Regions from separate parts of the Jeotgalibaca sp. MA1X17-3 genome, predicted to be linked through region 1. Evidence: predicted binding sites of a transcription regulator. Region 1 holds the regulator's gene; the other holds the start of a gene.

The links. The regulator CtsR, encoded in region 1, represses protease genes until heat stress. The targets are predictions, from matches to a motif close to TTGGTCAAAAAAGGTCAAANA.
Region 2: LZ578_RS09090 (ATP-dependent Clp protease ATP-binding subunit) is a predicted target of CtsR. The motif match lies at 2,921-2,941, and genes of this name have one in related genera.

What each region holds. Positions count from the first base shown of each region.
Region 1 is NZ_CP090983.1:312,872-319,820, reverse strand. It holds partial or broken gene LZ578_RS01605 (ATP-dependent Clp protease ATP-binding subunit) at 170-2,647, opposite strand; gene LZ578_RS01600 (CtsR family transcriptional regulator) at 2,698-3,159, opposite strand; gene LZ578_RS01595 (DeoR/GlpR family DNA-binding transcription regulator) at 3,447-4,208, shown strand; gene pfkB (1-phosphofructokinase) at 4,205-5,122, shown strand; gene LZ578_RS01585 (fructose-specific PTS transporter subunit EIIC) at 5,156-6,949, shown strand, end outside.
Region 2 is NZ_CP090983.1:1,805,291-1,812,239, forward strand. It holds gene LZ578_RS09075 (glycosyltransferase family 4 protein) at 1-471, opposite strand, end outside; gene ptsP (phosphoenolpyruvate--protein phosphotransferase) at 625-2,355, opposite strand; gene LZ578_RS09085 (phosphocarrier protein HPr) at 2,355-2,621, opposite strand; gene LZ578_RS09090 (ATP-dependent Clp protease ATP-binding subunit) at 3,039-5,246, shown strand; gene LZ578_RS09095 (DUF1827 family protein) at 5,374-5,667, shown strand; partial or broken gene LZ578_RS09100 (peptide chain release factor 3) at 5,725-6,949, opposite strand, start outside.

The sequences.
Region 1 (6,949 bases):
TTTTAGCATATAAAAAAGGGTTTACCGAATGATATGAATGCTTATAAAAAAAGTTCGTATCTTTTTACTATTAATAAGAAAGCGTTTCTATTCTTTTCCGAAAACAAAAAACAGCCATGATTGGCTGCTTTTTGTTTTCTTTAAGAGTCATGTGTAACCATTTCTTTTTTTCTTCATTTTCAGTTAATTTTAGTGTTCCTTTTTTTGAACGAATACGGATTTCCCCGTTTCTAGCACCAATCGTTACTGAATCTCCAAATTTAATGGATCCACTAAGCATTTCTTCACTCAGTTTGTCTTCAATTTCTTTTTGAATGGCTCGACGAATTGGACGCGCACCATACTCAGGATCAAATCCTGCTTTTGCAACTACATCAATCGCCGCTGGAGTTATTTTGATATGAACATCTAGTTCTTCCAAACGCTTCTTGATATTATTGGTCATTAGTTTGACAATTTCATGCAATTCTTCTTTTTCTAAAGAATGGAAAACAATTGATTCGTCAATTCGGTTTAAGAATTCTGGTCGGAACGTATTTTTCAGTTCTTCACGGATTCGTTTTTCCATAGCTGTATAATCCTTTTTAGGATCTTTGACATTAAAGCCAACTGATTTTTCATCACGTAAGGCTGTTGCACCTAAATTGGAAGTCATGATGAGAATCGTGTTTCGGAAATCAACTTTTCTTCCTTTTGAATCTGTTAAGTGTCCGTCATCCAGTACCTGAAGTAAGATATTAAATACATCTGGATGAGCTTTTTCAATTTCATCTAACAAAACAACAGAATAAGGTTTTTGCCTAATTTTTTCTGTTAATTGACCACCTTCATCATAACCAACATACCCAGGTGGAGATCCTACTAAACGACTCGTTGTGAATTTCTCCATAAATTCAGACATATCGATTCGGATTAACGCATCTTCTGAACCAAACATCGCTTCAGCAAGTGTCTTCGCTAACTCTGTTTTCCCAACACCCGTTGGACCCAAGAATAAGAAGCTTCCAATTGGACGTTCCGGATCTTTTAATCCCGAGCGAGCTCTTCTAATCGCACGAGATACTGCATTAACAGCTTCTTCTTGACCGATTACACGTTCATGTAGTACTTTTTCAAGTTTCATCAAACGTTCACTTTCTTTTTGTTCCATTTGGTCGACAGGAATTCCTGTCCATAAAGCTACAACCTGAGCAACATCTCTTTCATCCACACGTAATGAATAGGTCGTTTCTTCTGATAATGTTTCTGTAGTTATTTTCTTTAATTTTAGTTTTCGAGACATTTCTTTTTTGCGGATGCGAGCAGCCATATCAAAATCTTGATTTAAAATAGCTTCTTCTTTATCTTTACTCAGTTTAACAAGCTCTTCTTCTAATTTTCCTACAGGTGTTTCACCATGTGTGACATCTAATCTTACTTTTGCGGCTGATTCATCAATTAAGTCAATTGCCTTATCAGGTAGACGTCTAGAAGTAATGTAACGAACCGAGAATTTAACGGCTGCTTTAATAGCTTCATCTGTAATTTCTACATTATGATGTTCTTCATAACGACTTCTTAACCCTTTCAAAATATCAATGGTCTCTTCTGGATTAGGTTCTTCAATATGAATAGGTGCAAAACGTCTTTCTAAAGCAGCATCTTTTTCAATGTATTTTTGATATTCATCCAGAGTCGTTGCACCAATAGTTTGTAACTCTCCACGTGCTAATGCTGGTTTCAAGATATTAGAAGCATCAATTGCGCCTTCTGCCCCACCAGCTCCAATTAAAGTATGCAGCTCATCAATGAAGAGAATAACATTTCCATCTCGATATACTTCATCGATGATTTTTTTCATTCTTTCCTCAAATTCACCTCTGTATTTTGTACCAGCAACTAATGAACCCATGTCTAGCATCATTAATCGTTTATTACTTAGTGTTTCAGGAACTTCCCCTGAGACAATTTTTTGAGCAAGTCCTTCTACAATTGCTGTTTTACCAACACCTGGTTCACCAACTAAAACGGGGTTGTTTTTCGTTCTACGAGAAATGACTTGCAGAATCCGACGAACTTCCGGATCTCTTCCCACGATTGGGTCTAATTTTCCTCTACGTGCTAAATCAGTCAGGTCACGAGCTAAGGAATCTAACGTTGGTGTCCCTTCTGTATCGTTCTTAGCATTTTTCTTACTTCCCCGTGCATCGCCTCTTAGAGGTTGTTTCAAACCTAGTTTTTCATATAAAGACTTCCGAAGTGTATTTGGATCTACTTGTAAGTTCTTTAATATTTTCACTGCCAGAATTTCTTCTTTTAGCAAACCTAAGAGAATATGTTCCGTACCAACTAAAGGGACTCCCAAACGTTGGGATTCATTTGTTGCATACATAACGACTTTTTTAGCACGAGGCGAAAATGGCATAGGTGCAAATTGGTTTTCTACTTTCTTAGCAGTACCAAACCCAGTAAGTTGCTCAATTTCTTTTTGAATGGCATCTTCCGTCACTTCACTGTCCCGTAAAAGTTTTCCGGCAATCCCTTCTGGTTCACGTATTAAGCCTAATAAAATATGCTCTGTACCGATAGACTGGTGTTTAAAATGATGTGCTGCTCCCGTGGCAAGCAGTAATGCTTGACTGGCTTTATCTGTGAATAGTTCATCCATCTTTAACGCCTCCTTTTCAATATAATTCCAGTTTTTTTATAAACTCTTTCTTATTCAAAACGTAAACTCTTCAGCATTTTTACTAATAAGTGTGCACGTAAATGATCTTCATCCTCTTCAAAGCATTGTAGAAAGGTTTTATCCATTACGGAAAGAAGTAAGTTTCCTTCCCGCTTCGTTAAGATTTTGTTGTTAAAAAGGTTTTGAATAACAGCGTAAGCATCTTTTTCTGTGATTGTTTCTCCGATGATTCGTGCCATTTCATCCAGAAGGTGAGCTCCATTTAGAAATTTCACCTTCATAATTCGTATATATCCACCGCCACCACGTTTACTTTCTACTATATAACCATGTTCTTCAGTAAAGCGAGTGTTGATGACATAATTGATTTGAGAGGGTACACAATTGAAGCGAACAGCCATCTCATTTCGGCGTATTTCTATTTGTTCTTCTGTTTTCAAAATCTTTTTTATATATTCTTCGATAATGTCAGACATATTTTGATTTTGCAAGAAAATCCGCCTCCCTTCAACTGACTAATTTTGACTATTACATCTAAATAGTATGTTATTATGCTCCTTGTGTCAATTAGAAAGCTAGGAAAACCGGTATCTTTCACTATAAATAATCCTTTTTATTCATGGTCTTTGGTAATTTATTATACCTGTAGAAGAAAGAGAAATACAGATATTTGATTTAGAAAATATTTATGCTTTTTGATAGATTTTGAATGGTTTTGAATGATTTTGCTTGTTTGATCTTTTGTATCATGATATAGTTGTATCAAGAGGTGATGAATGTGCTTACAGATGAAAGGTATCAAGTCATCCTGAACTTACTGGAACAACAAGAAATCGTGAAAACTCAAGAAATTATTGATAAAACAGGGAGTTCCGAGTCAACGATTCGTAGAGATCTCAGTACGTTAGAGAATCAAGGATTGTGTGTACGGGTTCATGGTGGAGCAAAACGAGAAAGTAAGCCTCAAAACTTACAAAACGAATTAGAAATGGAAATAAAATCTTCTTTATTTATAGAAGACAAAAAGAAAATTGCTCAATTAGCAGCTTCACTAATAGTAGATGGAGATGTTATTTTTCTAGATGCAGGTACAACTACTTACGAATTGATTCCTTTTTTAAAAGGGAAGAATGTTACGGTAGTAACCAATGGAATTCCTCATGCTAACCTGTTGGCCGATTTAAAAGTTTCTACCATTTTGTTAGGTGGAAAAATTAAAATGCAGACCAAAGCAACAATTGGAAGTGAGTGTCTTCAGCAACTAAGGCAATATCGTTTTAGTAAAAGTTTCTTGGGTATGAATGGTGTCGATTTTCTTTATGGGTATACAACTCCCGATATTGAAGAAGCAAATATAAAGAGAACAGCTATTTCTCATGCAGCACAAGCTTATGTACTAGCAGATACCTCTAAATTTAAGGAGGTCAGCTTTGCAAAAGTTGCTGATTTGGATGAGTGTGAAATCATTACACACCATGCAGACCCAAAACTTCGGGCCCTTTTTGAGAAAAAAACAAATTTTTGGGAGGAGAGTATATGATATATACAGTAACGTTGAATCCATCTATTGACTATATTGTTCGTTTAGAAACTTTACAGTTAGGAATGGTTAATCGGATTCAAGAAGACTTCAAACTACCTGGTGGAAAAGGAATTAATGTATCACGAATTCTCAGTCGACTGAATATTGATTCCGTTGCATTAGGCTATCTTGGTGGTTTTACAGGTCAATTTATAAAGGATTATCTGGATGATGAGGGGATTCAAAATGATTTTACTTCTGTACAAGAAGATACCCGCATTAATGTTAAAGTGAAATCCGATGAGGAAACAGAAATGAATGGTCAAGGGCCTAAAATTACTTTACAAGAACAAGAGCAATTCTTAGAAAAATTGTCTCCCCTTACCTCTGATGATGTCGTTATTTTATCAGGTAGCAAACCACAAAGTCTTTCCCAAGACTACTATCAACAATTGATTCAAATTTTAAACCAAAAAAATGTTTCTTTTGTTATCGATACAACAGGAGAAGAACTTGTGGATGCTCTTCAACATAAGCCCCTGGTAGTAAAACCTAATCATCATGAATTAGCTGAAATTTATGGGTTTACAGCTGATTCTTTCGATGACATCATCCCCTATGGGAAAAAGCTTCTAGAAGAAGGAGCGAAATTTGCCCTTGTTTCTATGGCAGATAAAGGTGCACTCTTTTTTGATGGTCACTCTGTTTATCATGGTCAAGCACCCCATCAGACCGTTAAAAACTCAGTAGGTTCAGGAGACTCTATGATTGCTGGTTTCACAGGAACCTATATGGCATCTGGAGATCCCTTAGAAGCTTTCCGAATTGGTTTAGCTTGCGGAAGTGCTACTGCTTTTGCAGATGATTTAGCTACAAGAGAGGAAATTGATACATTAATTCCTCAAATTAAAATTACAGAATTAAAGAATTAAAAAAATTATACAAACGAAAGGGATGTTAACATAATGAAAATTAAAGATATTATGCTTAAAGATTTAATGGTTATCCCGCTTCAAGCTCAAACAAAAGAGGGTGTCATTGATGAAATGACAACTAAATTAAAAGAAAATGGGATTATTGATGACTATGATCTTTTTAAAGAAGGAATTTTAGCAAGAGAAAAACAAACTTCTACTGGACTTGGTGATGGAATTGCAATGCCTCATGCTAAAAATAAAGCTGTAAAAAAACCAGCCGTTGTTTTTGCAAAGAGTGACGCCGGTGTCGACTATGATTCTTTAGATGGTCAACCAGCACATCTGTTTTTCATGATTGCTGCACCAGATAATGCAAACAATGTGCACTTGGAAGTATTAGCTAGTCTATCTAGATTACTAATTAATCCGGATTTAATACAAAAACTTAAAAATGCAACCTCTGCAGAAGAAGTCGAAACTTTATTTGACAATGCAGAAACTGAAAAAGAATTAGAAGAAAGTGCTTCTGAATCTGCACAGACAACTACTGCTACACAAGAATCTGCACCTCGTCCTTTTGTAGTTGCTGTAACAGCTTGTCCTACAGGAATTGCTCATACTTACATGGCAGAAGATTCTCTGAAAAAGAAAGCAAAAGAAATGGGCGTAGATATCCGCGTAGAAACAAATGGTTCAGATGGAACAAAGAACCGTTTAACTGCAGAAGAAATTCAGCGTGCTTCTACCATCATTGTAGCTGCTGATAAAAAAGTAGAAATGAATCGCTTTAGCGGAAAACGTGTTCTAGAAAGGCCTGTAAGTGACGGAATCAATAAAACAGAAGAACTCATTAATAAAGCTATTAATCAAGAAGCTCCTATTTTCCATGGTGAAGGCGACACTAGTAAAGATGACAATGAGTATGATAAAGCTTCTGGCCTAGGAACCATTTATAAAGACTTAATGAATGGGATCTCTCATATGCTTCCTTTCGTTGTAGGTGGAGGAATTATTCTAGCTCTTTCATTCTTATTTGAAAATTGGTTTGGTAGTGAGAGCGCACTATTCCTTTCATTTAATACAGTAGGTGGAGCAGCATTTAATTTCTTAATCCCTATCCTAGCAGGATATATCGCTTATAGTATCGCTGATCGCCCTGGTTTACTTCCAGGTATGGCTGGTGGGTTGCTTGCTGTTTCTAGCAATGCGGGATTCCTTGGTGGGTTGATTGCAGGTTTCATGGCTGGTTATGTTATGATTCTAGTCAAAAAAATGCTCTCCTCTCTGCCTAAGTCACTAGCAGGATTAAAAACAATTCTTCTTTTCCCAGTATTTGGTTTATTAATTACTGGTTTACTAATGTACTTTATCATAGGCCCTGTCTTCTCTACTATTAACAATGCAATGATCAGTTTCTTAGGTAGTTTAGGTACAGGGAATGCGATTCTATTAGGTGCCGTTTTAGGTGGTATGATGGCAATTGATATGGGTGGTCCTTTCAACAAAGCTGCTTATGCATTCTCCATTGGTATTTTTACAGATACAGGAGATGGACGTTGGATGGCTGCAGTCATGGCAGGTGGTATGATTCCTCCGTTAGCAATTGGTTTGGCAACTATGTTATTCCGAAAGAAATTCACATCAGCAGAGCGTCAATCTGGTTTATCTAACATTGTATTGGGAATGTCTTTCATTACTGAAGGAGCTATTCCATTTGCAGCTGCAGACCCATTGCGCGTAATTGGTTCTTCTATTATCGGATCTGCAATTGCTGGAGGACTTACACAGTTCTGGAATACGGCAATTCCTGCACCACACGGTGGAATATTCGTAATTGGATTA
Region 2 (6,949 bases), 910 kb from region 1:
CAGCTGACTGGGAGCAATGACTCCCATCGCACCGTTGCAAAACATACGCGAAACTACTTCTACACTCTTCGGCTTCAAGACTTTCCCTTTCGCTATGTAGTGAAGATATTTTTCATACATCGTGTGGTAGGTGTGAACCGTAGGAATATTCAACATATGCGCAACATATTTCCCCGCTAATCCCATGCTAAACTCCGTATGCGTATGAACAATATCAATATGGTACTTCCTCGCTTCTTTTAGTGCTTTTCCAAATCCTTTAATTGCGATTCGTCGATCTTTAAAAGAAAGGAGAGGGATACTTGTTAAACGGACAATATTTTTTTCGTTTGGATCCGCCTTAGGATCAGTCGTAGTAAATATAATCACTTCATGTCCATGAGCTTCTAACTCTTCCTTTAAAATACGAATGGAAGTCGATACACCACTCACTTGAGGAAAATAAGAATCTGTAAAAAAACCTATTCTCATTTTTAATCCACCTTCTTTTTCTGAATAATCTCTTTTTATCTATTATAAAGAACGGACACTTCTTTGTCATTAGCCCAAAGTCTTAAATTAGTATAGAAACCTATACAAAAAAACACTGCCATCAGATTTCCTAAGGCAGTGTTTTAGTGTTTTTTATACGAGTAGTTCTTTCATGTTATCTACTAATTCAATAACTTCTTCTACTGTTGTACATTCATTAATAGCCTTATCAGCTAATTTTTTCATTTCTGTTGAATCAAGTTTACTCATTAAACTACGTGTTTTTAGGACACTAGAAGCACTCATCGAGAATTCATCTAGACCTAAGCCTACTAGTAATGGCACTGCAGTCTGGTCTCCTGCCATTTCTCCACACATGCCTGTCCATTTACCTTCTGCATGAGAAGAATCGATTACATGCTTAATAAGGGTCAAAATAGACGGGTTATATGGTTGGTACAGGTAAGAAACTTGTTGGTTCATCCGGTCAGCGGCCATTGTATACTGAATAAGGTCGTTGGTTCCAATACTAAAGAAGTCAACTTCTTTAGCAAATTGATGAGCCAAAACAGCTGCTGCAGGTATTTCCACCATAATTCCTACTTCAATTTCTTCTGAAACAGCTATGTTTTCTTGAATAAGTTTTGCTTTTTCTTCTTCAAGAATTTTCTTCGCTTCACGGAATTCATTTAAAGTAGCAATCATTGGGAACATAATCCGTAATTTCCCGAAAACAGATGCACGCAATAGAGCACGTAACTGCGTACGGAACATTTCTGGTTCTGCAAGACAGATTCGAATCGCACGGTAACCTAAGAATGGATTCATTTCTTCCGGTAATTTCAAGTACGGTAATTCTTTATCGCCACCAATATCCATCGTACGAACTACAACTGGTTTTCCATCCATGCCTTCTAAAACTTCTTTATAGGCGTTGAATTGTTCTTCTTCTGTTGGAAAATCAGCAGAATCCATATATAGGAATTCAGTACGATAAAGACCAACTGCTTCAGCACCATTTTCAATTACGCCAACTAAATCTTTTGGTGTACCGATATTTGCTGCTAATTCAATATGTTTTCCGTCTTTTGTAACCGTTTCTGCATTTTTCAGCAATTTCCATTCTTCTTTTTGCTGTTCAAATTTAGTACGTTTTTCATCATAGCTAGCTAGGGTTTCTTCATCTGGATTAATGATGATGTTTCCACCTAAACCATCAATAATGACCATATCTCCATCACTGATACCTTCTGTAACAGTTTTCGTTCCTACAACTGCAGGAATTTCCAATGAGCGAGCCATAATAGCTGAGTGAGAAGTTCGTCCACCGATGTCCGTTACAAAGCCTTTAACAAAGTCACGATTCAATTGCGCAGTATCACTTGGTGTTAGGTCTTTTGCCACAATAACGACTTCCTCTTGAATAGAAGAAGGATTCGGAATTTTAACTCCAAGCAAATGACTCAATACACGTTCAGTAACATCACGAATATCAGCCGCACGTTCTTGCATATAAGGATTGTCTTCCATTGACTCAAACATATTTACAAACATACCCGTTACTTCCATCAATGCTTGTTCTGCATTTACTTCGTTAGTTGTAATGTTTGTTTTAATGCTATCAATTAATTCAGGATCAGATAGAACCATGATATGAGCATCAAATACTTGTGCCTCTTCGTCCCCTACAGTTTCCGCTACACGATCACGGATTGCTTGAATTTCTGTTTTAGAAATTTCTAGACTATCATTGAAACGATTTATTTCTCCTTCAATATCAGAAACGCTTTTCTTTTCAAAAGATAGGTCAGGTTCAGTTAACAAGTAAGCTTTACCTATTGCGATACCATCACTGGCAGCAATTCCTATTATTCGACGTTCCATCATTCTGCCAGGCCTTCTTTTTGTAAAGTCTCCACAATTCCAGCAATTGCTTCTGCTTCATCTGCACCTTCTGCGGAAATGGTTACATCTGCTCCTTGTCCAACGCCTAATGACATTACACCCATGATTGATTTTAGGTTAACAGATTTTCCTTTGTACTCTAAATTAATATCTGAATTGAATTTGCTTGCTGTTTGAACAAGTAGTGTTGCTGGTCTTGCGTGAATACCAGTTTCTGCGATAATATTAAATTCTTTCTTTTCCATTATAATTTGTCCCCTTTTAATATGAATTTGTAAAGAATATTCTTACAACTTCGACAATATATAACAATAGATACGTTCATTTCTCTAATCTGTTGAAATCAATTGTCTCATTGCATCAAAAATAACCCTTTCACAAAATAAGATTACCATTTTTTCTTGATAAGGACAACTGTTTTAAACCTTTCCTTCATATTGTTTTTTTTAAAATGAAAAGAGAACGTTTTTTTTCTAAAAAATGGTCAATATACAACTATTAACTAGTTTTTTAATTTAATAAAAAGTTTAAATCAAAAGACTTGAAAGTCAAAATAGGTCAGTGTATAATACAAGTCATAAGGTCAGTATTAGTCAGGTATGTCAACCTTTTTGATAACTGATCAAAAAAATATATATAAAAAGAGAAAGGATGTTTATCATATGAAATGTATTAATTGTGGAAAAAATGAAGCATCCATCCATTTATATGCAAGTATGAATGGGAAGACACAGAAAATTGATCTGTGTCAAAACTGTTACCAACAATGGAAAGCGATGCAAAGTAAAGATCATTCACATACATTTTTTAATTTATCGCCGGGTAACCCTTCTTTTAATTTCAATGATTTTGAAAATAGAATGAGACAATATCAAGAAGAACAACTTAAAAGCCAGTCAAATCAACCTTCCTCACAAGCAACTAGCTCCGGAAAAGGTGGTAATAATGGTGGTGAATTACTCAACAAATATGGAGTAAACCTTACTGAATTAGCTCGTCAAGGTGCTATCGATCCTGTAATTGGTAGAGATAGCGAAATTACTAGAATTATTGAAATTCTCAATCGACGTAGCAAGAATAACCCTGTACTCACCGGTGAAGCTGGTGTTGGTAAAACAGCAGTGGTAGAAGGTCTTGCTCAAAAAATTGTTGATGGTGAGGTTCCTCATAAACTTCTAGATAAAGAAGTGATCCGTTTGGATGTTGTATCTTTAGTTCAAGGCACCGGAATTCGTGGACAGTTTGAAGAACGGATGCAGCAATTGATGGACGAAGTACGGGAAAACAAACAAATTATCTTGTTTATTGATGAAATTCACGAAATTGTAGGAGCAGGAAGCGCTGAAGGAAGTATGGATGCAGGTAATATCCTAAAACCCGCTCTCGCTCGAGGTGAAATACAATTAATTGGTGCAACTACTTTAAATGAATATCGTAAAATCGAAAAAGACGCTGCGCTAGAGAGACGTTTCCAACCAGTCCGAGTAAGTGAACCAACGCCAGAACAAACATTAATTATACTGAAAGGCATTCGTCCGAAATATGAGGATTATCATAAAGTTAGTTATTCGGATAAAGCTCTAGAAGCTGCAGTAAATCTTTCCCATCGTTATATACAAGATCGCTACTTACCTGATAAAGCAATCGATTTATTAGATGAATCGGGTTCAAAAAAGAATTTAACTATGAAAATAGTTGATCCAAAAGAAATTGATGAACGAATGGCTGTAGCTGAAACTGAAAAACAAGCAGCTCTTCATGCAGAAGATTACGAAAAAGCAGCCTATTATCGAGATCAAATCTCTAATCTTAAAAAAATGAAAGAAAACCCACAAAATTTAGATCAAGAGCTAACGGTTACTCATCAAGACATTCAAAAAATTGTTGAAGTTAAAACGAATATACCTGTTGGTGATTTATTAGAAAAAGAAAATGAGCAATTACGCAACTTAGACAAAGACCTAAAACAACATGTAATTGGGCAAGACGAGGCTGTGGACAAAGTAGCAAAAGCCATTCGTAGAAATCGAATTGGATTTGGGCGTAAAAACCGTCCTATCGGTAGTTTCTTGTTTGTTGGTCCAACAGGAGTTGGTAAAACAGAACTTGCAAAACAATTAGCAAATGAAATGTTTGGTACAGAAGATTCTATTATTCGTTTTGATATGAGTGAATATATGGAAAAACATGCTGTTTCCAAATTAATTGGGTCGCCTCCGGGATATGTAGGATACGATGAAGCTGGACAACTAACAGAACAAGTTAGAAGAAATCCATATAGCATTGTCTTATTAGATGAAATTGAAAAAGCTCATCCAGATGCGATGCATCTATTCCTCCAAATTCTTGAAGATGGTCGTCTGACCGATTCTCAAGGTCGTACTGTAAGTTTCAAAGATACGGTAATTATCATGACGAGTAATGCAGGAACTGGGACAAAAGAAGCTAACGTTGGATTTGGTGCCGCACTATCTGGTAAAACAAATTCCGTTTTAGATCGTTTAAATAATTATTTTAAACCTGAGTTTATTAATAGATTTGATGCGATTGTTGAATTCAACTCGCTTTCTAAAGAAAATCTGTTTTCTATTTTGACGCTCATGTTAGAAGAACTAAATAACGTGTTAGTTGATAAAGAAATTCACATTACGGTCAATGATGCAACTAAAGAGAAACTGATTGACCTTGGCTATAGTACAACCATGGGTGTAAGACCTTTACGTCGTATCATTCAGGAACAAATTGAAGACCAAGTAGCCGATTACTACTTAGATGATCCTCATACAAAAAATATTAATTTTGATGTTGATGACAATGGTTCCATCATTATCGATGAACGAGTTACCCAACCAATAGAAAAAAAGGTATAAACATATAAAAGAGCAATCTTTTTAATAAGATTGCTCTTTTATTGACATTAAGACGCTTTCTTCCTTTCACTATTTGAACAAAAAGGCTATAATAGATTAAAATCCAATAAAGTTTGAGGTGTTTTCTATGAAACTAATCGATGTAACGAACGGCCATGCTGAACTTGTCAGAGAACAACTATCAAATACTGACGCCTCTTTTGTTAAAGTATACTCACTAGGGCAAACAACCGTCATATATACAGGGGCTCCCGCTCATGAAGATATTATCCTGCTTAATCGTGATCGTAGAATTAAACAAAATGAAATTGACTTTGTTTTAAATAAACTAATGCAATTAACCGCTGATGAAGTCGAAGTCATGCACGGGCATAACTTTGTAGAGTTATCCTACATAAGAAATCAAGCTTCACTTACCTAGTTCTTACTGTATACAAAAAGCCTTCCAAATTTTGGAAGGCTTTTTGTTATACGCTGATTATAGTAAAGCTCGTAATTTTGTTTCTGGATATTTATCTTCAAACCAACGAAGTGCAAATTGATTCTCAAATAAGAAGACTGGATGATCAAAACGATCTTTACATAGTAGATTTCTACTAGAAGACATATTCGTATCCAAGTTCTCAGGATCAATCCATCTAGCAATTTTAGAACCTAGTGGCGTCATTTCTACTTCTGATTTGTATTCATTTAACAAACGGTATTGGAATACTTCAAATTGTAATTGACCTACAGCACCTAGTATAAATTCTTCTGTATGGTACGTTTTGTAAAGTTGAATGGCTCCCTCTTGCACTAACTGCTTTACCCCTTTATAAAAGGATTTTTGCTTCATAACGTTTTTAGGAGTTACTTTCATAAATAATTCAGGTGTAAACTGAGGTAGTTCCTCAAAGTGAATCTTATCTTTACCCACATAAAGAGTATCTCCAATTTGAAGATTTCCAGTATCATACAGACCAATAATATCTCCAGCCACGGCCGTCTCAACTTGGCCTCTAGAGTCTGCCATAAATTGAGTTGTATGAGATAATTTCATTTTCTTACCCGTCCGAGCAATGGTTACATCCATCCCTGGTTGAAACTCCCCGGAGCAAATACGCAAGAATGCAATTCGATCTCGGTGAGCTGGATTCATATTCGCTTGTATTTTAAAGATAAATCCAGTCAAATCTTCTTGTGCTGGATCAACCAACTCCCCTTCTTCCGTTTGATGAGCACTCGGATTAGGGGCAAAGTCGATAAAGGCATCCAAGAATGTATGAACTCCGAAACCAGTCAAAGCAGAACCAAAGAATACTGGAGTCAATTCTCCTTTAGCAATTTTTTCTTCTGAAAACTCATTTCCAGCTTCATTTAATAACAAAACATCTTCAACGGCTTGTGTATAAATGCTAGAAGTAGTAACCGAGTAATCCCCTTCGATTTCCCCCTCTTCATTAAGTGGTAAAAAGTCATTGTCTTCATTTTGTTCTGGATGAGTCAATTCAACTCGATGATTATAAATATCATATAGGCCAAGGAGGTTTTTTCCCATTCCCATAGGCCAATTCATTGGATAAGCATCTATTTCCAATACTTCTTCCAATTCAGTAATTAAATCCAATGGTTCTAACCCATCACGGTCCATTTTATTAATGAATGTAAAAATGGGAATACCTCTCATCCGACAAACCTTGAAAAGTTTCTTTGTTTGCGGTTCA